Linked DNA regions of Leucothrix mucor DSM 2157. The protein of the gene in region 1 interacts with the protein of each later gene in a pairwise test. Links are inferred from orthologs where the notes say so. Each region holds a gene or a part of one and is shown in the gene's direction. Other genes may lie near its edges. The genes, in order: LEUMU_RS0108615 and LEUMU_RS24245.

Region 1 (17,176 bases):
ATTATTGCTCGTGAGATTGTTGATTCACGTGGAAACCCAACGGTAGAAGCGGATGTTACGTTGAGTAATGGCGTTGTCGGACGGGCAGCTGTGCCGTCTGGAGCATCGACGGGTGCTCGTGAAGCCATTGAATTACGTGATGGTGCAGCGCGCTACTTGGGTAAAGGCGTACAAACAGCCGTTGCTAATGTAAACGGCGAAATCGCTCAGGCGATTGTTGGTATGGATGCAAATGATCAAGCAGCTTTAGACGCTAAGTTGATCGAGCTAGACGGTACTGACAACAAAGCCCGTTTAGGTGCAAATGCATTGTTGGCGGCTTCTCTGGCGGTAGCTCATGCTGCAGCGAATGATGCGGGTGTTGGTTTATACCAGTACTTAGGCGGTGAGACGCAATACAAAATGCCAGTACCAATGATGAACATCATCAACGGTGGTTCACACGCTGACAACAGTGTTGATATGCAGGAGTTCATGATTCTGCCTGTTGGCGCAACAAGCTTGGCAGAAGCGGTTCGTTACGGCGCTGAAGTATTCCATACGCTGAAAAAAGTACTGACTGAAAAAGGTCTGAATACAGCGGTTGGTGATGAAGGTGGTTTTGCACCGGATTTGTCTTCTAACGAAGAAGCCATTGAAGTGATTCTGGAAGCGATTAAGCGTGCCGGTTACGAGCCAGGAAAAGATATTTGTTTGGGTCTGGATTGTGCAAGTTCTGAGTACTACAAAAACGGCAAGTACGAGCTGGCCTCAGAGGGCAAGAGCTTTAGTGCTGCCGAAATGGTCGACTTCCTTGAAGTGTGGGTTGATAAGTACCCAATCATCAGTATCGAAGACGGCTTGGATGAAGCAGACTGGGATGGCTGGAAGTTGCTGACTGAGCGTTTAGGCAACAAAGTACAACTAGTTGGTGATGATCTATTTGTTACTAATCCTTCTATCTTCCAAGAGGGTATTGATAAGAACATTGCTAACTCAATCCTGATCAAGTTAAACCAGATTGGTACTTTGAGCGAGACACTGGAAGCGATTCGCATGGCTCAGGCTGCAGGTTACACTGCGGTTATTTCTCATCGCTCTGGTGAGACTGAAGATGTAACGATTGCTGACTTGGCTGTTGCAACTAATGCAGGCCAAATCAAAACTGGCTCACTGTCTCGTTCAGACAGAGTGGCCAAGTACAACCAGCTGCTGAGAATCGAGCAAGAGTTGGGAGCCAATGCAAGTTTCGCAGGTGCTGCTGCGTTTCGTTACCTGAGTTAATAAGGATCTCTAACTCATGAAATACCTGATAACTGTTATGGCCATTTTGCTATTGCTGCTGGTGTCAAGCCTGTGGGTCGGTCATGGCAGTTATCCGGCTAAATGGCGTTTGGAAAAAGAAATCGCTGATATGAAAGCGCAGAATGAAAAGCAGGCTGCGCTTAATCGGCAAATTCGGGCGGAGCTGGATGATGCTCAGTCTGGTAATGATGCGGTGGAAGAGCGCGCCCGCAGTGAGCTAGGCATGATTCGAAATCGGGAAACCTTCTTTGAAGTGATTCTTGATGTACAGCCGACCACACCCGTGGGTACGCTGGAAGCAGAAGCCCCCGTTGATACTGTCACGCTTACAGAATAATGAGTGCATCATTATCGTCAGTTGATGAGTCGGTTTGGCTAGTGATTCCAGCCTCTGGCGTGGGTAAGCGGATGGCCGCTGAGTGTCCCAAGCAGTATCTCAAGCTGCATGATAAAACCATTCTGGAACATACCATCTCGCGCTTTACGCAATTGCCGCAACTGCAGGGCGTTTTGATCGTTGTAAGCGAGGCTGATGAGTACTGGCCAGGCTTGCAAGCGACGCTTAAATCTACCTTTCCTAATATTTTAATCATTAGCTGTTTTGGCGGTGCAGAGCGCTCCGATACCGTGGCTAATGGGCTTCGTTACCTTATTCAAGAGCAACAAATACCACCTGATAGCTGGGTAATGGTTCATGATGCCGCTCGGCCTTGTGTTCGATTGGGTGATATCCAGTCACTGCTGGCGATTCGTGATGACAGTGTGGTTGGTGGAATTCTTGCGACACTCGTTAGAGACACGATGAAACGCGCGGAAGCTAACACCAAACAAATCAAACACACAGAAAGCCGTGAAAATCTATGGCATGCGCAAACTCCGCAATTGTTTCGCTTAGCTGAACTGCGTGACGCACTGCATCAAGCTGAACTTGCTAATGCTGTGATTACGGATGAAGCTTCCGCAATGGAAGCAGTTGCCAAGTCGGTGCTATTGATTGAGGGTTCGGCGGATAATATCAAACTAACACAGCCTTCTGACCTTGGCTTTATTAATTACTTACTGACGACTAAGGATTTCACGGAATGACGAATATGCGCATCGGAAATGGCTATGATGTTCATGCCTTTGGTCTTGGTGATCATATTGTGCTGGGTGGCGTCACTATTCCTTATGAGGCGGGTTTTGTTGCTCACTCGGATGGCGACGTCTTGCTGCATGCAATCTGTGATGCCTTGCTGGGTGCATTGGCCTTGGGTGATATCGGAAAACACTTTCCGGATACCTCGGCTGATTTTGAAAATATTGATAGTCGGATATTGCTACGTCATGTGTATCAGCTAGTGCTGGATAAAGGCTATAGCTTGATGAATATGGACTGTGTGATCATGGCGCAAGCACCGAAAATGGCGCCACATATTGATACGATGCGGGCATTGGTGGCTGAAGATTTGAAGGTTGATGTCGATCAGATTGGCATTAAAGCAACGACGACTGAAGGTTTGGGCTTTGTAGGGAAGAAGCAGGGAATTGCCGCTAGCGCTGTATTGTTGCTGGCTAAGGCTAGCGTTTAGCTCAAAACAAAAATAATTTAATGAGGCATTCCAAGCTTTGGTTTAAGCAATGAATGCCTCATAAATAGGGCACTATCTTTACTGATTAAAGCAAGCCGTGACGCTTTAGCTTTGATCTCAGTGTCGCACGGTTCATGCCTAAGCAGGTCGCTGCTTTTGACTGATTGCCGCGGGTGTGCTTCATGATGACTTCCAATAAAGGGCGTTCAACTTCATCCACAACCTGACGGTATAAATTCGTTGCTTCGTGATCTCCTAACAGCTCGAGATAGTCCGATACGGCCTTGTCAGTTGCCTCAGACAGCGAGTCTGCGTTAAGTGGTGTATTTGTCATTGTTCACGTGACCTGTATATTATTTTATGGGGGTTGTGTGTGATTATGTCAGGACACAATCAGATGTATATCGGGTAAACTCAGCGTGTTGTAGACGGGTTACAGTGTGGCATATATCGCTTCCTTAAATAATGACAACTGTTCGCCGGGGGTTCTACTGCTCAGTATTTTAGACCTCGCATCCGTTTGGGTCGACATGCTTAATAAATACCAGTTGATTATTTTGTTAGCAATTCGAGAATGATCGGCGGTACGCACTGGTTGATTAGTGGTATTAATCAGCAATTTACTCTCGGGATTGTAACAATTTATATCATACGAGCGTTCAACGTGTTCAACTGCTGTTTGGCACTTGTACTCATCGGTCAGCTCACTGCTATAGTTAATTCCAAATAGCTTTTGGTTGATCTCTGCAAATATCCAAGGGCGTCCAAAAGAACCTCGCCCGATCATAATTCCATCAGCCCCAGTGTAGTCAAAAACGTAAGCCGCTTTGTCACTGCTTGAGATGTCCCCATTAGCTATCACTGGAATATTAACATGTTTTTTTACTTGTCGAATAGTTTCGTACTCGGCAAATGGACGATATTTGTCCTCTCTGGTTCTTCCGTGTAGGGCCAAGGCAGAAACGCCGCAATCTTCCGCAATCTGTCCAATACGAATGGCATTGCGCGACTTCATATCCCAGCCTGTTCGGTATTTAATCGTAACCGGTATGTCTATAGCATTGACAACACTACGAATAATTTGTTCCACCTGCTGTTCGTCCTTGAGTAGGGCGGAGCCTGCCAGTTTCTTACTGCCTGCTACTTTTTTGACCGGACATCCGAAATTTATGTCAATTATCTGTGCCCCTTGAGAGGCGTAGAAGCGCGCGGCTTCAGCCATGACTTTAGGGTCGGTACCAACGATTTGGATGCTTCTGGGGCCATCCTCGTCCATCTGAGGTAGGCGTAGTTGGGTCTTGCGGGTATTTAGTAAGCTCAAATCACTGGTGATCATCTCAGAAGTGGCTAGTCCCGCGCCGTGTTGGCGGACTAAGTCCCGATAAAGGCGGTCAGTAACACCAGCCATCGGCGCTTGTAGTACGGGGCTTGTAAGTTTGAAGTGAGCGATTTTTAACATGAGGCAGTGGTGCTTATCAAAGGTAATTGAACTCGAATCGTTTGGCACGATTTCCAGGCGGATCTTGGATTTTCAGGCGTATTGAAATGGTCTCATTACTTTTTAGCAGGCTACCTTGAGTGTATTGTTCATAGTACTCCTGAGGCTTAAAACGCCTGAGTGCTATGATCTTGTTATTAGCATCCAGTAATTGGGTTTCAAGGTATGGAAAGGGTTGAGCTGTGTCGGCATCGTTTCGAATTGAAGCCGTTATAATTAATGCATCTGGCTCGCTAGGGTGGGCAAACACTTTGCGGCTGATGGTCTTGATTTTATCAGGGGCTCTTCCGCCGCCAAACCATAAATCTTGTGTCAGCCAAGCTTGAGTCGCAAGAATACCGCTGAGTAATACGATTAGGGCGAGAGGAAGCCAGCGCTTCGATGAAAAGTTGTTACTGGTCGTCTGCTTGGTTTTGGCGGTATTTGTTTTGGTCGTGCTGGGGTCGCGCTGGTATTGCTCGCGTTTGGACTGTTTATTCAGCGAATCAAAGGGCATTTGCTCATTGTTATCATCTAGCCCCGGTAATTTGGTGGATAGCGTTTCCATTGCGTTAAACACGGACGCACACTCACCGCAGCGCAGCTTTCCTTGCGCGGCGGTGAGTTCTTTCATTGTGACCCTAAAAACGGCCTTACAGTGCGTACAGCGGGTATACATAATGTTTTTCGTTGTTACCGAACTTGAGCGGTCATCCTAACCCAGCCATCCTGTTCAGCAAACTGAATATCATCACAATGGGCTTGATAAGCTTCCTGCAATAATGGAACTTGCTCAGCAAGCACGCCCGATAACACAACCATTCCACCGGGTTTAGTCATTTGGCAAAGTGTTTGAGAGAGTTCGATCAGTGGTCCACACAATATATTTGCCAGCATTAAGTCGGCTTGCATCTCAGGCATATCTTCAGGAAGACAGGCGCTGATTTGCTCGTCTTGAATGCCGTTCTTTTCTTGGTTGTCGTGAGTTGCAGTCAGCGCTTGAGGATCAATATCGGTCGCTTGGACGTGTGTCGCTCCAAGCTTAATCGCCGCAATCGCTAGAATGCCGCTACCACAACCATAGTCGATTACGCTGGCACCAACTGGAGGATTCTGATCTAACCATTGCAAGCATAAAGAGGTCGTCGGGTGAGTCCCTGTACCAAAAGCCAAGCCGGGATCGAGTAGGATTTTAACGGTATCATCATCCGGAGTTTCTGACCAGCTAGGATAAATCCATAAGCGCTCGCCAAAACACATGGGATGAAAATCCTTCATCCACATGCGTTCCCAAACTTGTTCTTCCAAAACTTCCTGGTGTAGCTTACTGATCTGCCAAGCCTCTCGGTTTTCTTCAAGCTGCCGCTCTAAGGCATCCGCTAAGGGCTTATCTTCTTCACGAAATAAGATCGTGACGATGATGTCGTCCCACAGTGGTGTCTCATTGGGCAGTGGCTCAAGTACTGGTACATCGCCCGCATCACTGAGTGTAACGGAGGCTGCGCCCATGTTCTCGGCCGCCTCACTGATGAGCGCTTCGCCTTTTTGGGAGGTCTGACAAATCAATTGAAACCACATTAGCTTTGGATTCCTAGCTTCTTTTCAAGGTAATGAATATCCGCACCACCTTTGATAAAGGCAGGGTCGGTGATAATGCGACGCTGGAGGTCAATATTGGTTTTAATGCCTTCAATCACCATTTCTTCCAAAGCACCTTCCATGCGAGCAATTGCACCCGCGCGGTCTTCACCGTGAACGATCAGTTTGCCTATCATCGAGTCGTAATAGGGCGGAACCGTATAGCCACCATACACATGAGAATCAACTCGAACGCCTAAGCCGCCTGGCTGGTGGAAGCGCTCAATTTTACCCGGTGATGGCATAAAGGTGTTTGGGTCTTCCGCATTAATACGGCACTCAATGGCATGACCTTTAGGAACAATATCTTCCTGCTTGATCATCAGCTTCTCGCCAGAGGCAATCAGCAGTTGCTGTTTCACCAAGTCAACACCTGTGATCATCTCAGTAACCGGATGCTCAACCTGCAGACGTGTATTCATTTCAATGAAGTAAAACTCACCGTTTTCATACAGGAATTCAAAGGTTCCCGCGCCACGGTAGCCAATTTCGCTACAGGCTTTAGTCAAAATTGCGCCCATGCGGTTGCGCTGCTCAGGAGTAATGCCTGGCGCTGGTGCTTCTTCAACCACTTTTTGGTGACGACGCTGCATTGAGCAATCACGTTCACATAGGTGAATCGCATTACCAAAGGAGTCAGCCAATACCTGAAACTCGATATGACGAGGAGCTTGCAGGTATTTCTCCATGTAAACCACGTCATTACCAAAGGCACCGCGTGCTTCACTTTTAGTCAGGATGATGGAGTCAATCAGAGCTTCGCGCTTATGCACCACGCGCATACCACGTCCACCACCGCCACCGGTAGCTTTGATGATAACTGGGTAGCCAATTCTGTCACCCATCGCCAAGGCTTCAGCTGGGTCTTCTGGGATCGCGCCTTCAGAGCCAGGTACGCAAGGTACATTGGTCTTCAGCATGGCTTCTTTAGCAGAAATTTTATCGCCCATCAGGCGAATAGTCTTGGCACGTGGTCCAACAAACACAAAGCCGCTGGACTCTACACGCTCGGCAAAGTCTGCATTCTCAGAGAGAAAGCCGTAACCTGGGTGGATCGCATCGGCATCAGTCACTTCAGCGGCACTAATGATCGCTGGAATGTTCAGATAGCTGTCAGTGGAGGAGGCTGGTCCGATACAGACAGACTCATCGGCTAGGCGTACATGTTTTAAATCACGGTCAGCAGTTGAGTGAACTGCGACGGTTTTGATTCCCATCTCCCGACAGGCGCGTAAGATACGGAGTGCAATTTCACCCCGGTTTGCTATTAGCAGTTTCTTAATCATGCGAAATCCCGGGGTTATTCAATCACAAACAAAGGCTGTCCAAACTCAACTGGTTGTTCATTTTCAACCAACACCTTGGTGATGACGCCTGATTTTTCTGATTCGATCTGGTTCAGCATTTTCATTGCTTCGATAATGCATAGCGGATCGCCAACAGAAACAGTCTGGCCAACTTCAACAAAGGCTTTGGCTGTTGGTGATGATGCGCGGTAGAAAGTACCAACCATTGGTGATTCAATCAGTTCGCCTTTTTCAGCTTCTGGTGCAAGAGCTGCGGCAGGTGCCTGAGCAGGTGCGCCAATCGCAGGAGCTGCAGCAACGGGTGCAGGTGCGGCCATTTGTACGGGTGCTGCTGAGCTATAACGAGAGATTCTAACCGACTCTTCGCCTTCAATGATTTCTATCTCAGCAATGTCGCTGCTGTTAATGAGTTCAATCAGCGTTTTAATTTTTCGAACATCCATCTAGGCATCCCCTTTGGTAATTTGAGTGAGTACAGCTAAGCGTTTCGATGACCAAGGTCTATTTAGAATAAAAATAGACCACAAATCCATGTCAAAATGTCGACTTTGACATGGTTGTTAATTTCTAGGAAATCTACAAAAATCGTTTTTTGTCGGAAGTTAGCTGTCGTTAGAGAAATTTTGTGGGATTTTACTCTGTAATATAAAAATGAGCCAGCTTTCTAACCGATTTTTAAGGCCATCTTTTACTTACGAAATAATGATCCGAGTAAACCGCGTACGATTTGTGTTCCTAATCTTGAAGCAACTGAGCGCGCCACGGTTTTGGCGAAGGCTTCACCAACACTTTGTCGGTTAGAGCTTCGGCTGCGAGTGTTGGGTTTAGCTGCCTTGACTTGCGCTTGCTGTAATGCGGCTGCTTGTCTGTCTCGCTCTGCCTGTACTGCGCGCACATTAAGAATTTCATAGGCCGACTCACGATCAACCATCGTTTCATATCGACCATTGAGTGGGCTTGAACGAATAGTTTGTTCAACTGCGCCATCCGGAGCAGGGCCAATCAGCGAGCGAGGAGGGCAGATTAACGTCTTTTGGACAATGCCCGGAATGCCTTGTTCCTGTAATACGGATACCAGCGCCTCACCAACGCCAAGTTGGGTAATGGTCTCTTCGGTATCAAGGTCTGGGTTGGCTCGGAAAGTCTGCGCCGCAGCGCGAACTGCTTTTTGGTCTTTTGGTGTGAATGCGCGCAGTGCATGTTGTATGCGATTACCCAATTGGCTCAGTACGCCATCCGGAATATCCAGTGGGTTTTGAGTAACAAAGTAGATGCCGACACCTTTTGAGCGAATTAGCTTAACCACTTGTTCTACCTTATTCACTAAGGCATCAGGTGCATCATCAAACAGTAAATGGGCTTCATCAAAGAAGAACACCAAGCGTGGTTTATCTAAGTCGCCGACTTCGGGAAGTGTTTCAAACAGTTCAGAGAGTAACCAAAGCAAGAAGGTGGCATACAGCTGAGGTTTCATCATTAGCTCATCGGCAGACAAGATATTGATCTGGCCGTAGCCCTTGTTGCCGGTGCGCATAAAGTCCCAGATATCCAGAGCCGGCTCACCAAAAAAGTCTTCCGCGCCTTGTTGCTCAAGTACTAGCAGGTCTCTTAAGATGGCTCCAATCGAGGCGGTACTGATATTCCCATACAGTGTTTGAAAGCTGGCACGGTTCTCACCAACATAATTAAGTACCGAACGAAGGTCTTTAAGGTCTAACAGGAGCAGGCCTTCTTCATCAGCAAACTTAAAAGCAATATTGAGAATGCCTTCCTGAGTGTCATTAAGCCCTAGTAGTCTGGCTAGCAGCAGTGGCCCCATGTCGGTGATGGTCGTACGTACTGGGTGGCCTTTTTTACCAAATAGATCCCAGAATACAACGGGAAAATCTTCAGCCAGATAATCCGTGATGCCGATTTTCTCAATACGTTCATCAACTTTCGCGTGTGGTTTACCTGCTTGCGTGATGCCGCTTAGGTCGCCTTTAATATCTGAGAGAAAGACCGGAACGCCCATGCGGGAGAAGCCTTCGGTCAAAACTTGTAGTGAAATTGTCTTGCCGGTACCGGTTGCGCCTGCGATTAAACCGTGTCGGTTGGCAAAGCGGGGATCCAAAAATACCTGATGATCGCCTTTACCTAGCAAAATACCCTTATTGACTGTCATTATTTTTATGCCTCTCAAGAAAACAGTGCCAGCTATCGCTGCCCTAAAATTTGAGATTAATCATAAGGTTTATACCGACTAATGGAAAGTAGCAATTAAAAAAGGCCTACCCGAGGGTAAGCCTTTTTATGATCAACTAGCGATTAACCGGTATTACTGAACTAAGTTAAGTGCGCGTAGTGTATCGCGATCCAAAGTGCCGGTTTTTAGGCCTTTACTTTCCTGGAATGCTGTTAGTGCCTTTACAGTGCTGGGTCCTAAGCGACCATCTATCTCACCTGGGTTGTAACCACGCTGCTGCAGGGATTTCTGAATCCGGTAGACAGCATTTGCACGCGTCAACGGAGTTACTGCAGAATCTCCGACTGGGGCTGCGCGTTGTACGGCAGGTTTTGGAGCAACCGGCTGTACTGTACGGCTATGCGACACCATGGTTGGCTTCGGAGCATGTGCCACTGGCTTCACGTAAGTCGTTGGCTGCTTTGGCTTAGCATAGGCTTGCTGCTTGTGCTGTTGTGCCAACAGAATCTGAGCCGCTCGACGTTGCTGAGCTAAATCTGCCTGATGCTGCGCTGCGCGTTGTCTCTGCAATTGAGCTTGGCGCTGTTGTGCCTGCTGCTGCCTTGCTTGTTGGGCATGCTTTCTTTGTGCCGCAGCTTGACGTTGTTGCGCTTGATGCTGTCTTACTTGCTGGGCATGTTTTCTTTGTGCTGCAGCCTGACGTTGTTTTGCCTGTGCGACACGTTGGCGCTGTGCTTCCTGTACCAACCATTCCTGGCGTAATACTTTTTGCTGCTGATCAAACTCTTTCGCTAAGCGACGCTGCTCTGCAACCACTTTAGGGTTGGTTGAGTGTCTAGGTGTTGCTTTAGCTGCATGGCGTGGAGCAGCTTGTGCACCCGGAGTTTTACAAGCAATTGGCTTCCATGAATAGCGTTCTTCACTCACCTTGGTACGGTAGTTTTTATTCACGAAACGAGCAGGTGTGTTTATCGTGCGGTAAAGCGCTGGTGAAACCAGTTTCTTGATCTTCTTTGTCTGGTAGACAGCTGGTACATGCTTGCGAATTTTGCGAGCAGGTGTCGCCACTACTTTTTGAGTAATGGTTTTGTAAACAGCTTCTACTTTAACGCGACACAGAATCTCACCCGTCATGTTATCAATACGAGTAATAGGGCCGGTTTTACCGCGCTGCCATTTGTAATGGGCTGGCTTCACTAAGATACGCTTAGTCACATTGCGGTATGTCGCTGGGACATACTGCATGCGGTGAGTGGCAGCACGAGCAACAACTTTCTGGTTGATCCATGTGTACTGTGGGCCACGTACTAGTACGCGCTTATTAACAGCCGGTGATACCTGAACGCGTTTAACACGGTTTTGGAACTTGGCGGGTGTTTTAACCTTAGCAAAACACTGGCCAGGTTGTGCAGGTGGCATACCAATACCGCGATGCTGAACAACTGGTTTCGGCTTTTGCACATGGCGTTTAGGCTGGTGTACAACTCGGGCAGGCGCTGCTGCAACCGGCTTTTTGTACATAACAACTGCTGGTGGCTTAGCAGCGTGCTCAGCTGGCAGTGGCACATAAATGCGCGCAGCCTCAACCAGCATATTATGTGAGTGTGTATCGGTAACAACGCGAGTCTGCATTTGATGATCTGCAGCATACTGCTGACCGCCAGAAACCTGTTGGCCTCCTGCGACTTGCTGTCCACCAGCAACCTGTTGACCTCCAGCTACCTGTGCGCCACCAGAGACTTGTTGTCCGCCGGCGACCTGCTGACCACCAGTGATTTGACCACCGGCTTTAAATTGTTGTTGACCACATCCGGTCATTAATCCAGCGAGTAGTACGCTTGATACCGAGAGTTTAATCGTTGTATTCATAGTAATTGGAGTCCCCTTATTCTGGGTGCTATTTCGATGCGAGTATTATGTAATCTGTGCCCATCATAAGGGGATTAGGCTGAATCGATATTATTATTCTGGCTGAGCGGTGCTCTTTACCGTATAAAAATCACCCGTAAAGTAAAAACCCGCATTCTGGCGACAGTTTGCGGGTTGGTAAAGGGTCATATTTTAGGAGGTAGTGGTTTTAGGTGACAACGTCTGCTGCATTTCGACCGGTCAGTTTGGTCAAGTTCGCGATGTTATCAGCAAGGTCCAGCAGTTCTTTAAGTACCGACTGGGTTTCTTCATTAAATCGCTCAGCGTTCGCTTCGAAGTGCTCTACATATAAACGCAATGTTGCACCACTGGTGCCAGTACCCGAGCGGCGGTAAATGATACGCGCGCCATCTTCGAATAAAACGCGAATACCTTGATTACCACTAACTGAAGCATCTACTGGGTCGGTGTAAGAGAAGTTATCGGCGAGTTTCACTGTTCGTGAGCCAAACTGCTTACCCGTCAATGCGCTTAAGCTCGCTTCCAGATGTGTAAATACTGCATCGACGCGCTCAGTTTCAACCGCTTCATAGTCGTGGCGGGTATAGAAGTTGCGGCCATACTGCTGCCAGTGCTCCATCACCAAATCAGCAACGCTCTGCTGCTTCACGGCCAAAATGTTTAGCCAGTAGAGTACTGCCCACAAGCCATCTTTTTCACGAACGTGATCAGAGCCGGTACCGAAGCTTTCTTCACCGCATAAGGTAATGCGCCCGTCATCCAGCAAATTACCGAAGAATTTCCAGCCCGTAGGCGTTTCAAAGCAATCCAAGCCTAAAGCTTCAGCTACACGATCAACCGCTTGGCTTGTTGGCATAGAGCGCGCAACACCAGCCAGTCCTTTTTTATAAGCCGGAATGAGCGCCGCATTGGCTGCCATAATGGCAAGGCTATCGCTCGGTGTGACATAGCAATTAGCACCCAGAATCATATTGCGGTCGCCATCACCATCGGAGGCCGCACCAAAGGCCGGTGCATCTTCGGAGAACATGCGCTCAACTAATGCTTCGGCATGGGCAAGGTTTGGATCAGGGTGGCCGCCACCAAAATCTTCAAGTGGGATTTCGCGAATAATATTATCTGCCGCCGCACCTAGGCGATTCTGTAGAATTTCCGTGGCATAAGGGCCAGTTACCGCGCTCATTGCATCAAAGCACAGTTTGAAGTCATCCTGTTTAATCAGGCTGCGAATGGCATCAAAATCAAATAATTCTTCCATCAAGTCAGCATAGTCAGCAACGGAGTCAATGATCTCAACTTGCATATCCAATACTTTAAACTCGCCAAGTACATCTAAAGCCAATGCCTCGTTATCGGCTCTTTGGTATTGCGTGATATTTTTGGTGACTTCGAATAGCTGGTCGGTGAATGATTCCGGAGCAGGGCCGCCATTGGCTGCATTAAACTTGATGCCGAAGTCACCATCCGGGCCACCAGGGTTATGACTGGCGGATAAAATAATGCCGCCCAGTGCTTTATGCTTGCGGATTAAATGTGAAACGGCTGGTGTTGATAGAATTCCGGATTGTCCGATCAGTAGCTTTCCAACCTTGTTCGCGGCCGCCATGCTAATGATGATCTGAATGGCTTCACGGTTGAAATATCGTCCATCGCCCCCAACTACTAAGGTCGACCCTGCAATGCTCGGCAAGCAATTAAAAATTGATTGAATGAAGTTAGGCAGATAGTGTGGGGTTTGAAAACGACTGACTTGTTTACGTAGTCCTGAGGTTCCCGGTTTCTGGTCTGCAAAAGCTGTCGTGTCAAAGTTCATACTGATCCTTTTGAATATTATGGTGGGTTTCGCAGTATCTAACGCTATGCTTACTCTGATGATAGAATGAAAGCAGGGTTGTTTCCATTAAAAACCCGCATACTCCAATGCAGTACCTCCTTTTCCCGTAGACTTTTTCTTATGACGACAAGCCTGATCAAACAACCACTGTCCCAATCAGAGCTCATGATAATGAGCAATATCGAAAAGGCGATTTTTCCACCGATCCCTCGTTCATTCGCCGCGCTCATGGAAATGTATGAAATTAATTACATGCAGCTGCGTCTACTGTGCGGTGATATCCGTAAATTAGAAGGTGATACGGTTTCTTTTGTTGAGTCGGGGATACCGCTTCGCATCACGGTGTTGGAGCAATGCCGACATACAACCATGTTGCTGCTGACCTACGACTTTGAAAATGGCGATGACCCGCGTCCTGACCTGCACATACAGATTTACCATGACTCCCGTCAAGCCAATGTATTGAGCCGCCGTTGCAATTTTTCAGGCGAACAAGTGTCAAGCGGTAAATTACGGTCAGATACTCAATTATTATGTCATTGGCGCACTAATCGGTTTTTATTCAAGTGGGTCAAGTACTTACTTAGGCAAGGCCATCAACTTTAATACCCACTAATCGACTCATAGATTAAATCTCTGTCATAAAGATTGACTAGACTACTAGGTTATTTATAATACCTACCAATTCACTAGGTAATTGTTTTCCTCTGCACCTATACCAAAATGAAGACTGTTAATTTTTAGCTGATTGGAGACTCGTAAAGATGAAGCTTTCAACAAAAGGTCGGTATGCGGTAACTGCGATGATGGATCTCGCCATTAATGATCGGAGTGGTCCGGTTACGTTGGCAGATATTTCAAGTTGTCAGGGAATTTCGTTGTCATACCTTGAGCAACTGTTTGCCAAGCTGCGTAAAGCGAAGCTGGTAGAAGGTGTGCGTGGCCCAGGCGGTGGATACCGCTTAGGTAAGCCTGCCAATGCGATTAGCGTGGCGGATATTATTTTGGCCGTCGATGAGTCAATCGACAGTACACAATGCCAAGGTAATGAAGACTGCCATGCTGGTGATCGTTGTATGACGCACAAGTTGTGGGAAGATTTAAGTCATCGCCTGTATGAATTCCTAAACGGAATTACGCTGGCTGACTTTATTAAGCGCCCGGAAGTAAGACGCATAGCGGTACAACAAAATACCACATCTAGTCACATCAACCGGATGTTCCAGCCGGTTGCGCGTGCAAGTTGATGCGGGTTTGCTAAGCAGGCCGGACAAGGGAGTCGTGTGGACTCACTCCGAGCCTGTTTTGATGTCATGAACTTCCCGCTTAGGGTGAATTTGTAACATCGTAAGCCTTGAATCAATGCCGTGAGCAATGTACGCCGCTCCGGTATCTATGTAGTAAAGATTGGCAGCCAGCAATGGCTTATCGACAATCGAGTGCCCCACCACTAGCAAATCAATTCCCGGCACCTTGGGTACCGTTTCTTTAGCACTGATATAGTGATGACGAAGCCTTGACCACTGTGCATGCTGCTGTAGTTCCTCATCATCCTGTAAGCCTTTCACAAACGCCTTCCAGTCAAGTCCGATTGGAATATCGGCGTGTACAATACCAATTTGACCGGTTGCGGTCGTGATTTCAAAAGCCATTGGTAATTCGCTTAGCGCACTAATAATGGCTTTACGTTTGTCATCCTTAACCATCAGCCACCAAGCACCACCTGCGCGCTCAGTCCATGCTTTAAACACAGCTTCTGAGTCTTGCGATTGCAGTAATAGCTTTTCGTGATTCCCTTGCAGGGCATGAAACCAAGGTTGGCCTAAAAACTCGAGCACGCGCTCTGATTGCGGGCCACGGTCAACTAAGTCACCCACAGAGAAAAGGCGATCTTGCTCTGTATTAAAACCGACCTGAGCCATTAATTGTTCCAGTGTTTCAAACATGCCATGTAAGTCACCGATAACAAAGTCACGGCCGGCATGATTTTCCGGAAAATATTTAAATAAAGGTACAGGCATAGTTGAAGGGCGCCTTGTTGGTAAGGCTCTGTGAATCAGGTCGCTTAGAATAGCATAAAACCGCTTGATATCACTTATCCCGTAAAGGCTGATTTGGAGTTCAGGTATTCGATTTCGGCATCGCTACTGTCACGCCCAAGAATGGCGTTACGATGTGGGAAGCGACCATAGCGCTCTACAATCTCACGATGGTGTTTGGCAAAGCGAATATTGCCTTCTAATTCGGACGCTTCGAAGCGCTCGACAGATAGGTCCTGATCTTGCATATGCTCGCTATGCATTAGCGGCATATATAAAAAACTGAGTTGTTCTTTGGGTAGTTGCTGATCAAAGCCTTTTTCTATTGCGACTTTGGTCACTTGAACTGCGGCTTGCTCAGTACTGAAACTGGCAGGCTCTCCACGAAACATATTGAGTGGAAATTGATCCAGCACGATACACAAAGCAAGACAACCCTCAGGGCTGTCTTGCCAAGTATCCAGCTGACCATCAGCGGCAGCGCGCCAGAGTGATTCATAATTTTGGGTAATCAACGCGTCGATCTCGGGCGTTGATGAGAACCAATGAGATTTCATCGGTTCGCTATACCAAAATGTCAGAATACTCTCTGGCGTCTGCATGGGATCAACCTTTTTTCTTCGGTGCGTAAATATCCGTACAAGTCCCTTCAGCAACTTCCGCTGCGAAGTTTAAGGTCTCGGATAAGGTTGGGTGAGGGTGAATGGTTAGCCCGATATCGTGAGCATCTGCATTCATCTCAAGCGCCAGTACTGCCTCAGCAATCAGTTCGCCGGCATTGTTGCCCACGATACCGGCGCCGATTAAGTGACCGGTTTCCTTATCAAACAATACCTTGGTCATACCTTCGTTACGGCCACGGCTCAATGAGCGTCCGCTGGCTGCCCAAGGGAATACACCCTTAGTATAGGCAATCCCGTTGGCTTTGCACGACTCTTCACTTTCACCCATCCATGCAATTTCAGGATCGGTATAAGCAACAGAAGGAATAGTGCGAGCATCAAAGTAAGCCTTATGGCCTGCAATAACTTCTGCCGCAACCTTACCTTCGTGAGTGGCTTTGTGTGCCAGCATAGGCTGACCAACAATGTCACCGATCGCAAAGATGTGATCGACATTGGTACGCATCTGCTTGTCCACGCTGATAAAGCCACGCTCATCAACCTGTACGCCGGCTTTGTCTGCATCAATTGCCAAGCCATTCGGGCTACGACCAATTGCCACTAGAACCCGGTCAAAGGTTTCAGTTGCTGGCGCTTTATCACCTTCAAAATGACAGACTAAACCTGCTTCTGTTGGCTCAATGGCGGTCACTTTAGTGTTCAGGTAAATATTTTCATATTTAGCCTTAATGCGCTTTTCCAGTGGGCGAATCAAGTCACGATCCGGTCCCGGAATTAAGCCCGGCGATAATTCAACAACGGTGATCTTGGAGCCCAGTGCATCGTATACCGTGGCCATTTCCAGACCAATGATACCGCCACCAACCACCAGCATACGCTCAGGCACTTCTGCCAATTCCAGCGCGCCAGTGGAGTCGATTACGCGTGGGTCATCCCAAGGAATAAATGGCAACTTAGTGACTCGAGAACCCGCAGCGATAATGCAATTATCAAAGCTGATTACTTGAGAAGCGCCATCTTCATCGACCACGTTAATGGTATTGGCTGAAGTAAATTTACCGTAGCCTTTAACGATCGTGACTTTGCGTTGCTTAGCCAGACCTTTCAAACCACCGGTTAATTTACCCACCACATCATCTTTGTGCGCGCGCAGCTTGTCCAAGTCAATCTCTGGTTCGGAGAACGTCACACCCTGATGCCCAAATTCTGCGGCTTCATTGATGATTTCAGCGGTGTGCAGTAAGGCCTTGGATGGAATACAACCCACATTCAGACACACACCACCGATACTCTCGTAGCGCTCGATCATGATGACATTCTGGCCCAAA
Region 2 (11,553 bases), 1.5 Mb from region 1 along the record:
GGTGCCGGTAGTGTCGGTACGATTTCTGCGGGTTTGCCTGAGCAACTAACCGCTTGGAGTAAAGCATAATGAAAGCCAGATTCGGTAAAGTCGCGGTTTTGATGGGTGGCTGGGGGGCTGAGCGCGAAGTATCACTAAACAGTGGTGCCGCCGTGTTAGCTGGCTTACAAGCTAAAGGTGTAGATGCTCATGGCATTGATGCTGATCGCAATGTCGTTGAGACGTTGAAAGCAGAAGGCTTTGATCGCGTATTCAATATTTTACACGGTCGTGGCGGTGAAGATGGTGTGCTGCAAGGCGCATTAGAATTGATTCAGATGCCGTATACTGGCTGTGGGGTTATGTCTTCAGCCATCAGCATGAATAAGCTGATGACTAAACGGTTTTGGCTAGGCTGCGGATTAAAAACACCTGCATTTATGATCTTGCAGGATGATACAGACTTTGATGCCGTGGTTGCTGAGTTAGGCTTGCCGCTCATTGTAAAGCCGGCCGATGAAGGTTCTAGCGTTGGGATGAGCAAGGTAACGAGTGCTGAGCAGTTGCCACTCGCGTATCAGGAAGCCCGCAAACATGATTCTGCTGTGTTTGTAGAGCAATGGGTGACTGGCAAAGAATATACGATTGCCATTGTCGGTGGTCAGGTATTGCCGGTGATTCGCGTTGAAACCGATAGCGCGTTTTACGATTACGAAGCGAAATACAAGTCAGATGATACTCGTTATTTCTGCCCTTGCGGTTTAGATCCGGAAGCCGAAGCGGAAATGCAGGCACTAGCAAAACAAGCTTTTGATGTATTGGGCACTTCTGGCTGGGGTCGGATTGATCTCATGCAGGATGAACAGGGACAGGCTTGGTTAATTGAGTTGAATACCGTTCCGGGCATGACGAGTCACTCATTAGTGCCAAAAGCAGCGAAGGCGGCGGGCATTAGTTTTGAAGACTTAGTGGTCAAAATTTTGGAGACATCAGAGTAAGCATATGGCAACTCAGGCGACAAAAAAGAAACGGCCACAGGCAACCCGAAAGCGAGGCGCTAAGCAGCCGCTATCGTCTCGTTTTAAGCCAGGCGTTTCGTTAAACCTGAATTGGGGGCGCGTTTCGGCAGTTTTATTCATGTTAGCGCCTTTATTACTGATAACTGCTGCATATATCTGGATTAATCGGCCGGAAAATCTTACGATTCGCGCAATCGAAGTCACTGGCGAATTGAAGTACCTGAAGCAGGAAGATTTGCAGCCAATTATTCAGCCGTTTGTATCCACCAATTTGTTTTTGCTGGATGCCAAGTCGCTGGAAACTGAGCTGGAATTTAGCCCTTGGGTGTACTCCGCTTCGATGACAAAACTGTGGCCAGACAAGCTACGGATAAAGATTCATGAAGAGCGGCCGATCGCGTTTTGGGGCGCAGATAGCATGCTAAATGAGTTCGGCGAGATCATTGATGCCGAACTACCTGAGAAAATAGGCCAGTTACCTGTTCTTTATAGTCCGGAAGACAAGGGGCGCGGTATGGTAGAGAACTACCTGAGAGTGCAACAGTGGACCCGGGAGTTTCCAACGCCGATAGCAGAGTTCCGCGAGGATGCGCGTGGCTCATGGCAGCTGAAACTTGAGAACGGATTGATTGTGAACATAGGGCGTGAAAAGCAGGAAAAGCGTTTGCGTCGTTTTGTCGTTGGATATCAACGTGAGTTAGCGGATCAGATCGATAAGATTCACACCGTGGACTTACGTTATACCAACGGTTTTGCAGTGAAATGGAAAAGTGACTGGCAATTGAAGCAGGAAGCCAGCAAGAAAAAGGGGTAGTACACCGCATGTCACGTAACGATGGAACAAATATGGTTGTCGCTTTGGATATTGGTACATCCAAAGTGGTCGCGCTGATTGGCGAAGTGTCTGCCAGCGGAGAGATTGAGATTGTCGGCATCGGCAAAACACCGGCACGCGGAATGAAAAAAGGCGTGGTGGTGAATATCGAGTCCACGATTGAATCAATCAACCGTGCGGTGGATGAAGCTGAGCTAATGGCTGGCGTGAACATCAACTCTGTGTTTGCCGGGATTGCAGGAAGCCACATTAGCAGCCTGAATTCACACGGTATCGTAGCGATTCGTGATAAAGAAGTGACTGATGCGGATTTAGAGCGCGTAATGGATGCGGCCCGTGCTGTTGCCATTCCAGCCGATCAGCGGATTTTGCATGTGCTGCCGCAAGAATATGTCATCGATGATCAGGATGGTATCCGTGATCCGGTGGGCATGGCTGGTGTGCGTTTAGAAGCCCGTGTGCATTTGGTGACTGGCGCTCAAAGTGCGGCACAAAATATTATTAAATGCGTTGAGCGTTGTGGTTTAGACGTAGACGATTTGATTCTGGAGCAAGTGGCATCAAGCTATGCGGTTCTGGAAGATGATGAGAAAGAATTAGGTGTGTGTCTGGTCGATATCGGCGGCGGCACCAGTGACATTGCGGTATTCCTGAATGGTGCGATTCAGCATACGGCGGTTATCCCGATTGCGGGAGATCAGGTCACCAATGATATTGCGGTTGCTGTGCGTACACCGACACAGTTCGCAGAGCAGTTAAAGATTCAGCACGGCAGCGCATTGCGTCAGCTGATTACTGAAGAAGAGATTATTGAGGTGCCGGGAGTCGGTGAGCGTGAGCCACGCACATTATCAACCCAAACTCTGGCATCTGTGATTGAACCCCGTTATGAGGAGCTGTTTTCATTGATTCTCGCGGAGCTACGTCGCAGCGGTTATGCCGAGCGTCTTGGTGGCGGTATCGTATTGACTGGTGGTTCATCAAAAATTCTGGGAGCAGTGGAGCTAGCGGAAGAGATTTTCCACATGCCAGTGCGCCTTGGATCACCCCGACGGGTGGGCGGCTTGAAAGGGGAAGTTGACAATCCAATTCATTCAACAGGTGTTGGATTGCTAATCTACGGCGCAAAACAAATGGCGGCCGGGACCGGGAGGGCTTATGTCTCGGGTACCTCTGTTAGTGTTTGGGAACGAATGAAAAATTGGTTTCAGGGAAATCTCTGATTTTTCTTGCGTTGCAATAAACCCGAATTCGATAGTTCGGGATTAATAAATTAGTCACATTGAATTGTTAGTACAAAGGATTATAAAAGGAGAATAGCATGTTTCAGATTATGGATGCAGATGGTCAAAGTGCGGTAATTAAAGTCGTTGGAGTCGGCGGCGGTGGCGGAAACGCTGTCCAGAACATGGTTGACTCCGGTATTGAAGGTGTTGAGTTTATCTGTGCCAATACAGATGCTCAGGCTCTGGAAGGCTCAGGTGTAGAGACTCTGATCCAGTTAGGACACTCACTGACTAAAGGTTTGGGTGCAGGCGCAAATCCTGATATCGGCCGTGAAGCGGCTCTGGAAGATCGCGAGCGCATTAAAGAGCTAATCGCGGGTACTGACATGCTATTCATCACTGCGGGTATGGGTGGTGGAACCGGTACTGGTGCAGCACCGGTTGTTGCTGAGCTGGCACGTGAGCTGGGTATTTTGACCGTTGCGGTTGTGACTAAGCCGTTCCCATTTGAAGGCCCACGCCGCATGAAAATGGCTGAAGCCGGAATCGCGGAACTGTCTAAGAGTGTTGACTCACTGATTACCATTCCAAATGGTAAGCTGCTGACGTCTCTAGGTAAAAACATCACGTTACTGGATGCGTTCAAAGCAGCGAATAACGTATTGTTAGGCGCGGTACAGGGTATTGCAGAACTGATTACCCGTCCTGGTCTGATCAACGTGGATTTCGCGGACGTTCGCACTGTAATGAATGGCATGGGCTTATCCATGATGGGTACTGGTTCTGCCAGCGGTGAAGAGCGTGCCACTAAGGCAGCTAAAGCGGCGATCTCTAGCCCATTGCTGGATGATATCGATCTGAATGGCGCGCGCGGTATTCTGGTTAACATCACAGCTGGCTTGGATATGGGTATCCATGAGTTTGAAGAAGTGGGTAGCGCAATCCGTGAGTTTGCTTCCGATGAAGCGACTGTGGTAGTTGGTACGGTTATTGATCCTGAGATGACTGATGAGATCCGCGTAACGATCGTGGTAACTGGTCTTGATGGTGCAAACCCAGCAACGACTAGCGATGCTCCAGCACGCCCTGCAACCACTCGCTTACGTCCTGTTCAAATCGAGCAGACACAGCGTAAAGTCGCTGGTAGCGATGTAAACCCTAGCGCCGACACTAGCAAAACTGCTAAGTCAGGCAGTGACAAGAACTACCTGGATATCCCAGCGTTCTTGCGCAATCAGGCTGACTAGTTTAATTAGCGCCTGAAGAAAAAATATCTATTCTCTGTTTCCGCTGTCGACTGGTTCGGCAGCGGTCCTTTTTCGGAGTGTTTATGCCAAGCTTTGAAGTGAGTACACAGTGGGTGGTTATTCTTGGGCTGGTGTCGCTGGCGACCTTTGTGTTGACCTTGCTACTAGTGCCATTGATTGTGATACGTATTCCGGAAGATTACTTCAGGGATAGTTATCGGCATAAAAGCCAGTGGTCGGAGTATCATCCGGTCTTACGGTTTTGCTTACTGATATTAAAGAATATGTTGGGAGTGATACTGCTAATTATGGGAATACTGATGCTGGTATTGCCGGGGCAGGGGATTCTGACGATTCTATTTGGTATTGCTTTAATGAATTTTCCCGGAAAATTCAAATTGGAGCGACGACTGATTTCTTATTCTAAGGTCCTAAGTTCGATAAACTGGATCAGAAAGAAAGCCAATCGTGCCCCAATTCAAGTTGATTAATCCAATGGGTAGTCATCTTCGAATACATCTTTAAGCTTTCTCTCTAAAGCTTTACGTTCAAGGTAGTCTTCAATATTACGGCGTAGCACATGCGGCTTCTGTGGCTCTGCGTGCTCTTTAGATTCGCCTTCGATTAGGTGAATGTTATTCTTATGCGCGACAAACATATCATCTAAGATTTTTTTGGTATTCATCATATTGTGGTACTCACTTGTTAGGAGATTATTATTTTTGTTGTGCCCTAACGCTTTAGCTGTTTGGCTTAAAGCGCTTCTTACTGGTGAATACGACCGATTATCAGGAATAGCAGCTGAATCATAACTGACTCAGCCTTACCGTTGGTCGGAAAAACTTAATGGTCTAGCGATTCAATCAATGCAGAAGCATCGTCGTGACTGAAGGTTTCCTGATCGGTATTTCTCAATGTGCCACCTAATTCTTCCGCCACCATTTGCGTCGTAGAGATCAAAATCTCAATGGCGTCAATGTCATCAATTGGGCTAGGCAGCTGCATCATGATAGATAGGCCGGGTGTCTCAGAGCCCTTTAAATCCGCTGGACTTAAGGTCCAAGGCTTGATGCCATTAGCAACGGTGAACAGGTTCGCGGGTACCCCATTATCTTCAACCGGATAGTGATATAAATCCATATCGCCAAAGCGCAATTGATACTGTGGCAACACTTCGCTGATCTTATCGCCAGACAGTGTTTTACCTTCCTCTGCCGCAATAAATAATACGACCTGACGGGGCGTAACAGCCTGCTTACGCGGTCTTGCGAGGATAGTTTCCTCAACCACAACCGGCGTTGAGCCATCGGTCGCTGGCAGATCCTGCATCACTGATGAAGTCGTCTTCCCAAAATCATCATTGATCTTAGGCACTACGCCATCACTTTGTTTTGGAAACTTATTCTGTGAAATACGTCCCATAATATACAAGGCGATCATCACGATGATCCCCGCGACGGTGATCAGAATACTAACTATGTCCATTGTGTTTTCCTTGGCAAAAACAATTGCTTACGGCTACTCATCTATCATCCGTGCCGCTTCATTTACATCGACCGCTACCATACGCGACACACCCGGTTCACGCATGGTAACCCCAACCAAATTCTCCGCCATTTCCATGGTAGATTTATTATGAGTTATAAAGATGAATTGTACCCGTTTCGACATGTGTCTTACCAGCTCGCAGAAACGCCCGACGTTCGCTTCATCCAGTGGCGCGTCCACCTCATCCAGCATACAAAACGGTGCAGGGTTTAATTCAAAGATCGCAAAGACCATCGCCACTGCCGTTAAGGCCTTCTCACCACCCGACATAAGTTGGATACTGCTCAAACGCTTTCCCGGTGGGCGAGCCATGATTGAGATGCCGGTAGTTAACAGGTCATCGCCAGTCATTTCCAGGTGTGCTTCACCGCCGCCAAACAAGCGTGGGAACATCTCCTGAATGCGCACATTCACCTTCTCAAAGGTTTCTTTGAAGCGACCGCGGGTATCCCTATCAATTTTACGAATGGCGCTCTCTAGCGTCGCCATAGCCTCTGCCAGGTCGGCATGTTGCTCGTCCAGATAGGTCTTTCGCTCATTTTGCGATTCATATTCTTCAATCGCGGCCAGATTGATCGCTCCTAAGCGCTGAATTTTCTGGCGAATATCCTGTAATTGTTCCTGATGCGATGAAATCTGAGCGCTTAGATCCATTTCATGCTGCAGCATTTGAGGATCAAATTCGGTTTCGGCCAACTGTTCCAGCAAGGTTTCTTCACGAACATTGACTGTTTGCCAGTGCAGCCTTAGTTTTTCGATTTTTTCGCGTTGAGTCTGAACAATGGCTTCAGCTTGCGCACGTGCTTGTTCATGCTCACGAATTTTCTGATCAATATCGGACAGCGCTTTGCGAGCATCCGTCAATGCAACTTCACTGACCTTACGTTGCTCAAGCGCTTGCTCTAATTGTTCTTGCAGGCTTGCGATCAGTGCATCATCCAACTGGGTATCAGTATGGCTTAGCTTACGTGCTTGCAACGACTCAATCTGGTAGTGAACTCGTTCGATCTGCGACTGACTGTTTTGGCAACCACTGCGTTGCGTTTCAATCTGAATTTGTAGCGCTTGGTATTGGTCGCGGTTCAGCTGAAATTGCTGACGGGCATCACTTAAAGCTTGTTCTAGTGGATGTTGCTGTTCTCTTAATAGCTCAAGATTTTCAGTGAGTTGCTCGATACTTGCTTGTGCCAGTGCCAGCGACTCTTCTGATTCTAATAATTGCGCGGTGTCAGCTTCTTGCTGCTGATTAAGTTCGGTCGTTTCTTCCGTTAAGCGCGCGGCAAATTGTGCCTGCTGTACTTGCTGCTGCTCCAGGCCGCGAGCACGCGCATTCACTTCACTTTCTTCGCGATGCAATTGCTGCTGTTGCTGTTGCTGTAACTTTAGCTGGCTTTGGGACTGCTCGGCCAGCTCCTGAAGTGCTTCAAGCGCCATTTCAGTGTGCTTGAGCTGTTGCTCATCTTTTGCGATGCTGGCTTGCAGCTCTTCAATGCTTTTCTGGCGAGCAATCACACCTTCTTGTTCGCGCTCAGAGCCCGGTAGGCGCACCCAGTTTGTTCCGTAGCAGCTGCCATCCGCAGTGATTAGGCGTTCACCTGCCTTGAGGTTGGATTGGCGGCTGAGCGCATCCTGATGATCTGTAGCGCAGTAAACTAATGCCAGCAGCGGCTTGAGTTGAGTAGGGGAGAGAACCTGCTGCGCCAAGCTATCTTTTGAATAGGTATGATTATCTGAGTTGGCATTGCCTGCCAGTAAAAGCTCTATTGCATGTGCCGGTGCTGTACTAATCAGGTGTTCGAGCCGCTGATCTGCGGGGAGTTGCAAAGCTTCCAGTGTTGGGCCTAATAAGCTTTCAACGGCATTTTCCCAGCCGGCATTGACTTTAATTTCTTCAGCCAGTCGTGGCAGTTGATCAAGATGGTGTTCTGTCAGCCATTGATTCAAGGCTGTTTTATCTTTACCTAAGCCCGCCTGCTGCAAGGTTTCCAGCGAGCTTAAACGCCCACGGGCGCTTTGTAATGAGCCGCGTAATTCATTCAGTTGTTGCTGTTCTTCTCGCTGCTCTTCTTGCTGTTTTTGCAGGGTGGCTTGCGTCGTACTGAGCGTGGCTTCGGTTTCTTCCAGCTTAGCGGCCAGTTGTAACTGATGCTCACGGACTAGCTCAATCTTTTCAGCTTGTTCGCTCTGATCACCTTGCTCGGCATGCTGCTGTTCAAGGCGCAGTAAGCGTTGCTGGTTACGGCTAATTTGTTGCTGTAATTGCTGAATTCGGCTGCTTTCAACACTGCTCTGGCGTGTTGGCTCAGCAAGTTGTTGCTGTCCAAGGGTCCATTGTTGTTTCCACTCATTGAGGGCTTGTTCAGCGACATCCAGCGCTTCTTGCTGAGTTTCTTGCATGGCCAGCATTTCTTCGGCCTTTGGCTCCAGCAATTCCAGCTCTGTTTGTGCTTGTAACAGCCGCTCCTCGTCATGTTGCAAGTGCATGCGGGCGTTTAACAGCTCTTGTTCGAGTTGCTCACGCTGCTGCTTGTCGCGTTGGACGATTTCGTGCTGATGACGAATTTGCTGTTCCAGCTGAGAAACCTGAGCACCGGATTCATACACACCAGCCTGTACCTGATTAAATTCGGCATTGGCTTCGGTTTGGCGGCTGCGATGAGCTTCCAGCTGTGTTTCAATCGAGCGTTGCTGTTTCAGGTGATCCTGATGCTTTTCCGCTTCGGTATTAATTTGTTCTTGCTGAGCTTGCAGCTCTTTTTGCACGGCTTGCAGTTGCAGATACAACAGTTCAGCGGCTAAGCGACGCTCAGTTTGTTTAAAGTCTTTAAAGCGTTCAGCGGCGCTGGCTTGACGTTTCAGGGTGCCGAGCTGTTTATCAATCTCTTCGCGCAGGTCATTCAGACGATCCAGATTGTCGCGGGTGCCACGAATGCGGGTCTCGGTTTCTTTACGGCGCTCTTTATATTTTGAAATACCGGCCGCTTCTTCGATATAAACGCGCAGCTCTTCAGGCTTAGCTTCGATCAGGCGGGAAATCATGCCCTGTTCGATAATGGCGTAACTGCGAGGACCTAAGCCGGTACCTAGGAAGATATCGGTAATGTCACGACGACGGCAGCGTGTACCATTTAGAAAGTATTTGGATTGTCCGTCGCGGCTCAGTAAGCGCTTGATAGCAATTTCAGAGAACTGGGAATATTCACCGCCTAGCGTGCCATCACTATTATCAAATACTAGTTCGATACTGGCTTGGCCGACTTTTTTGCGAGTGGAGGAGCCGTTGAATATGACGTCTTCCATCGAGGCGCCACGCAGGTTTTTAGCGGATGATTCGCCCATTACCCAGCGCACAGCGTCGATCGTATTGGATTTTCCGCAACCATTCGGGCCGACAATCGCGGTCAGATTGCTCCGCATTTCAATGGTCGTTGGGTCTACGAAAGATTTAAATCCAGACAGTTTGATCTTGCTAAGACGCATAAGAAAAAGGGATCGACCATTGTTGTGATTATCGTGGGGGGCCAATAATAAGTAAGGTGCAGCGTATTTGCACGAAAAAATTAAAAAACGGCATTCAACCCATGCGCTAGATACACTATCATACGCCATTCATTTCTAACGATGTAGCCAACCATGCTGATTATCCCCGGTGGCCGAGCCTTTTCCGACTTTATCCAAGCTAAGCTGTTGAAAAACTTACAGCGTGAAGTGCCAGAGGTACGAGCAGTCCATGCCCGTTATCAGCACTTTGCCGATCTTAGCCGTACTTTAACCGAACAAGAAGCTGAACGCCTTGAACACGTGTTGCGCTATGGTGAGGAGCAGGATACTGCTCAACCCGCTGGCGAGTTGTTTTTAGTGGCGCCACGCCAAGGCACTATCTCGCCTTGGTCGAGTAAAGCGACTGATATTTTGCACAACTGCGATCTAACAGCGGTGATTCGGGTAGAGCGTGCGACCGCGTACTACGTTGAATACAGTGCTTCTGTTTCTGCTGAGCAGAAAACACTGATCGCTGCACAATTGCATGATCGCATGATGGAGACGGTATTGCCGGATCTGGACAGCGTTGAAGGTTTGTTCAGCCATGCAGAACCTGCACCCTTGCGTTATGTTGAATTGGGCGCTAACCCAGTCGGCGCATTGCAGGAAGCTAATATTGAGTTGGGTCTTGCCTTATCTGCTGATGAGATTGAGTATCTGGCGGATAACTACGCGGCGCTTAAGCGTAATCCAACCGATGTTGAATTGATGATGTTTGCGCAGGCCAACTCTGAGCATTGTCGTCATAAAATCTTCAATGCCGATTGGGTGATTGATGATCAGCCGCAGACGCAAACACTGTTCGGCATGATTCGCAATACCTATAAGCATTCACCGGAAGGCGTATTAACCGCTTACAGCGATAACTCCTCAGTGATTGAAGGACCAGCGGCGAGTCGTTTCTTCCCGTCCAGCGATGGTCATGCTTACGAGCACCACAATGAAGCGGTGCACATGCTGATGAAGGTGGAAACTCATAACCACCCAACGGCCATTTCGCCATTCCCCGGTGCCGCGACTGGCTCTGGTGGTGAGATTCGTGATGAGGGCGCAACCGGTAACGGTTCGAAGCCTAAAGCGGGTCTCTGTGGTTTCTCAGTCTCTAACTTACGCATTCCTGGCCATGAAATGCCTTGGGAGCGCGACTTTGGTCGCCCTGAGCGGATTGATTCTGCGTTGAATATTATGCTGGATGGGCCAATTGGCGCGGCGGCATTTAACAATGAATTCGGACGTCCGAATTTGTGCGGCTACTTCCGTACTTTTGAAGCCGAAGTACCGGGCCCGAAAGGTCAGGAGCTTCGCGGCTACCATAAGCCCATTATGCTGGCAGGTGGTTTGGGTAATATTCGCCCTGACAATATTAAGAAAAAAGATCTACCAGAAGGCACGCCGATTGTGGTGCTAGGTGGGCCTGCAATGTTGATTGGTTTGGGTGGTGGTGCAGCCTCATCCATGGCCAGCGGTACCAGTGCTGAAAGTCTGGACTTTGCTTCGGTACAACGTGGCAATCCTGAGATGGAGCGTCGTTGTCAGGAAGTGATCGATCGCTGTGTGGCGTTAGGCCAAGACAGCCCAATCCTGTCGATTCACGACGTGGGTGCTGGTGGTATTTCCAATGCGATTCCGGAAATCATCAATGATGCCGGGCGAGGTGGACGTTTCGAGCTACGCGCAGTACCCAATGCGGAATCTGGCATGGCACCAATGGAAATTTGGTGTAACGAGGCTCAAGAGCGCTATGTGCTAGCGATTTCTGAAGAGCGTTTAGCCGAGTTTGAAGCGATTTGTGAGCGTGAGCGCGCGGTATATGCCGTGGTTGGAACTGCCACTGAAGATCGCCACTTGTTAGTACAAGATGCGCAGTTCGACAATAACCCTGTCGATATGCCAATGAATGTGCTGTTGGGTAAGCCGCCTAAAATGCTGCGCAATGTGCATCATAAAACCTTCAGCAAGCCAGAGCTTGAGCTGGATGGCATTGTATTGAGTGAAGCGATTGAGCGGGTATTGCGCTTGCCAACTGTCGCTTCAAAATCCTTCCTGATTACCATTGGCGATCGCAGCATCACCGGTATGGTGAACCGCGATCAGATGGTGGGTCCTTGGCAAGTACCGGTTGCTGATGTGGCGGTCACTGTGACAGATTACAAAGG

The links.
Region 2: the proteins of LEUMU_RS0108615 (region 1) and LEUMU_RS24245 interact in binary tests that used the Escherichia coli proteins (3 or more experiments, as listed by UniProt). The link is inferred for Leucothrix mucor DSM 2157 from one-to-one orthologs.

The regions. Positions count from the first base shown.
Region 1 is NZ_ATTE01000001.1:1,925,834-1,943,009, reverse strand. What follows is about bases 1-2,950. They hold LEUMU_RS0108615 (septum formation initiator family protein), read left to right. Parts: upstream 1-1,279; coding sequence 1,280-1,621; downstream 1,622-2,950. Other genes in these bases: LEUMU_RS0108600 (helix-turn-helix domain-containing protein), read right to left, coding at 2,941-2,950; ispF (2-C-methyl-D-erythritol 2,4-cyclodiphosphate synthase), read left to right, coding at 2,367-2,855; ispD (2-C-methyl-D-erythritol 4-phosphate cytidylyltransferase), read left to right, coding at 1,621-2,370; eno (phosphopyruvate hydratase), read left to right, coding at 1-1,263. In the rest of the region: more of LEUMU_RS0108600, read right to left, coding at 2,951-3,189; tRNA dihydrouridine synthase DusB, read right to left, coding at 3,289-4,314; LEUMU_RS28965 (zinc-ribbon and DUF3426 domain-containing protein), read right to left, coding at 4,331-5,011; prmA (50S ribosomal protein L11 methyltransferase), read right to left, coding at 5,026-5,910; accC (acetyl-CoA carboxylase biotin carboxylase subunit), read right to left, coding at 5,910-7,256; accB (acetyl-CoA carboxylase biotin carboxyl carrier protein), read right to left, coding at 7,271-7,720; LEUMU_RS0108570 (helicase HerA-like domain-containing protein), read right to left, coding at 7,966-9,441; LEUMU_RS27860 (peptidoglycan-binding domain-containing protein), read right to left, coding at 9,595-11,331; LEUMU_RS0108560 (alpha-D-glucose phosphate-specific phosphoglucomutase), read right to left, coding at 11,540-13,165; LEUMU_RS0108555 (DUF1249 domain-containing protein), read left to right, coding at 13,358-13,792; LEUMU_RS0108550 (Fe-S cluster assembly transcription factor), read left to right, coding at 13,951-14,433; LEUMU_RS0108545 (metallophosphoesterase), read right to left, coding at 14,476-15,207; LEUMU_RS0108540 (DUF924 family protein), read right to left, coding at 15,282-15,827; lpdA (dihydrolipoyl dehydrogenase), read right to left, coding at 15,832-17,176. UniProt on the Escherichia coli protein: Essential cell division protein. May link together the upstream cell division proteins, which are predominantly cytoplasmic, with the downstream cell division proteins, which are predominantly periplasmic.
Region 2 is NZ_ATTE01000001.1:479,626-491,178, forward strand. The notes cover bases 1-2,964. They hold LEUMU_RS24245 (cell division protein FtsQ/DivIB), read left to right. Parts: upstream 1-1,116; coding sequence 1,117-1,812; downstream 1,813-2,964. Other genes in these bases: murC (UDP-N-acetylmuramate--L-alanine ligase), read left to right, coding at 1-69; LEUMU_RS0102090 (D-alanine--D-alanine ligase), read left to right, coding at 69-977; LEUMU_RS29275 (hypothetical protein), read right to left, coding at 990-1,118; ftsA (cell division protein FtsA), read left to right, coding at 1,821-2,964. In the rest of the region: more of ftsA, read left to right, coding at 2,965-3,056; cell division protein FtsZ, read left to right, coding at 3,155-4,306; LEUMU_RS0102110 (PGPGW domain-containing protein), read left to right, coding at 4,390-4,797; LEUMU_RS0102115 (PA3496 family putative envelope integrity protein), read right to left, coding at 4,794-4,994; LEUMU_RS0102120 (cell division protein ZipA C-terminal FtsZ-binding domain-containing protein), read right to left, coding at 5,150-5,791; chromosome segregation protein SMC, read right to left, coding at 5,825-9,334; purL (phosphoribosylformylglycinamidine synthase), read left to right, coding at 9,488-11,553. UniProt on the Escherichia coli protein: Essential cell division protein. May link together the upstream cell division proteins, which are predominantly cytoplasmic, with the downstream cell division proteins, which are predominantly periplasmic. May control correct divisome assembly.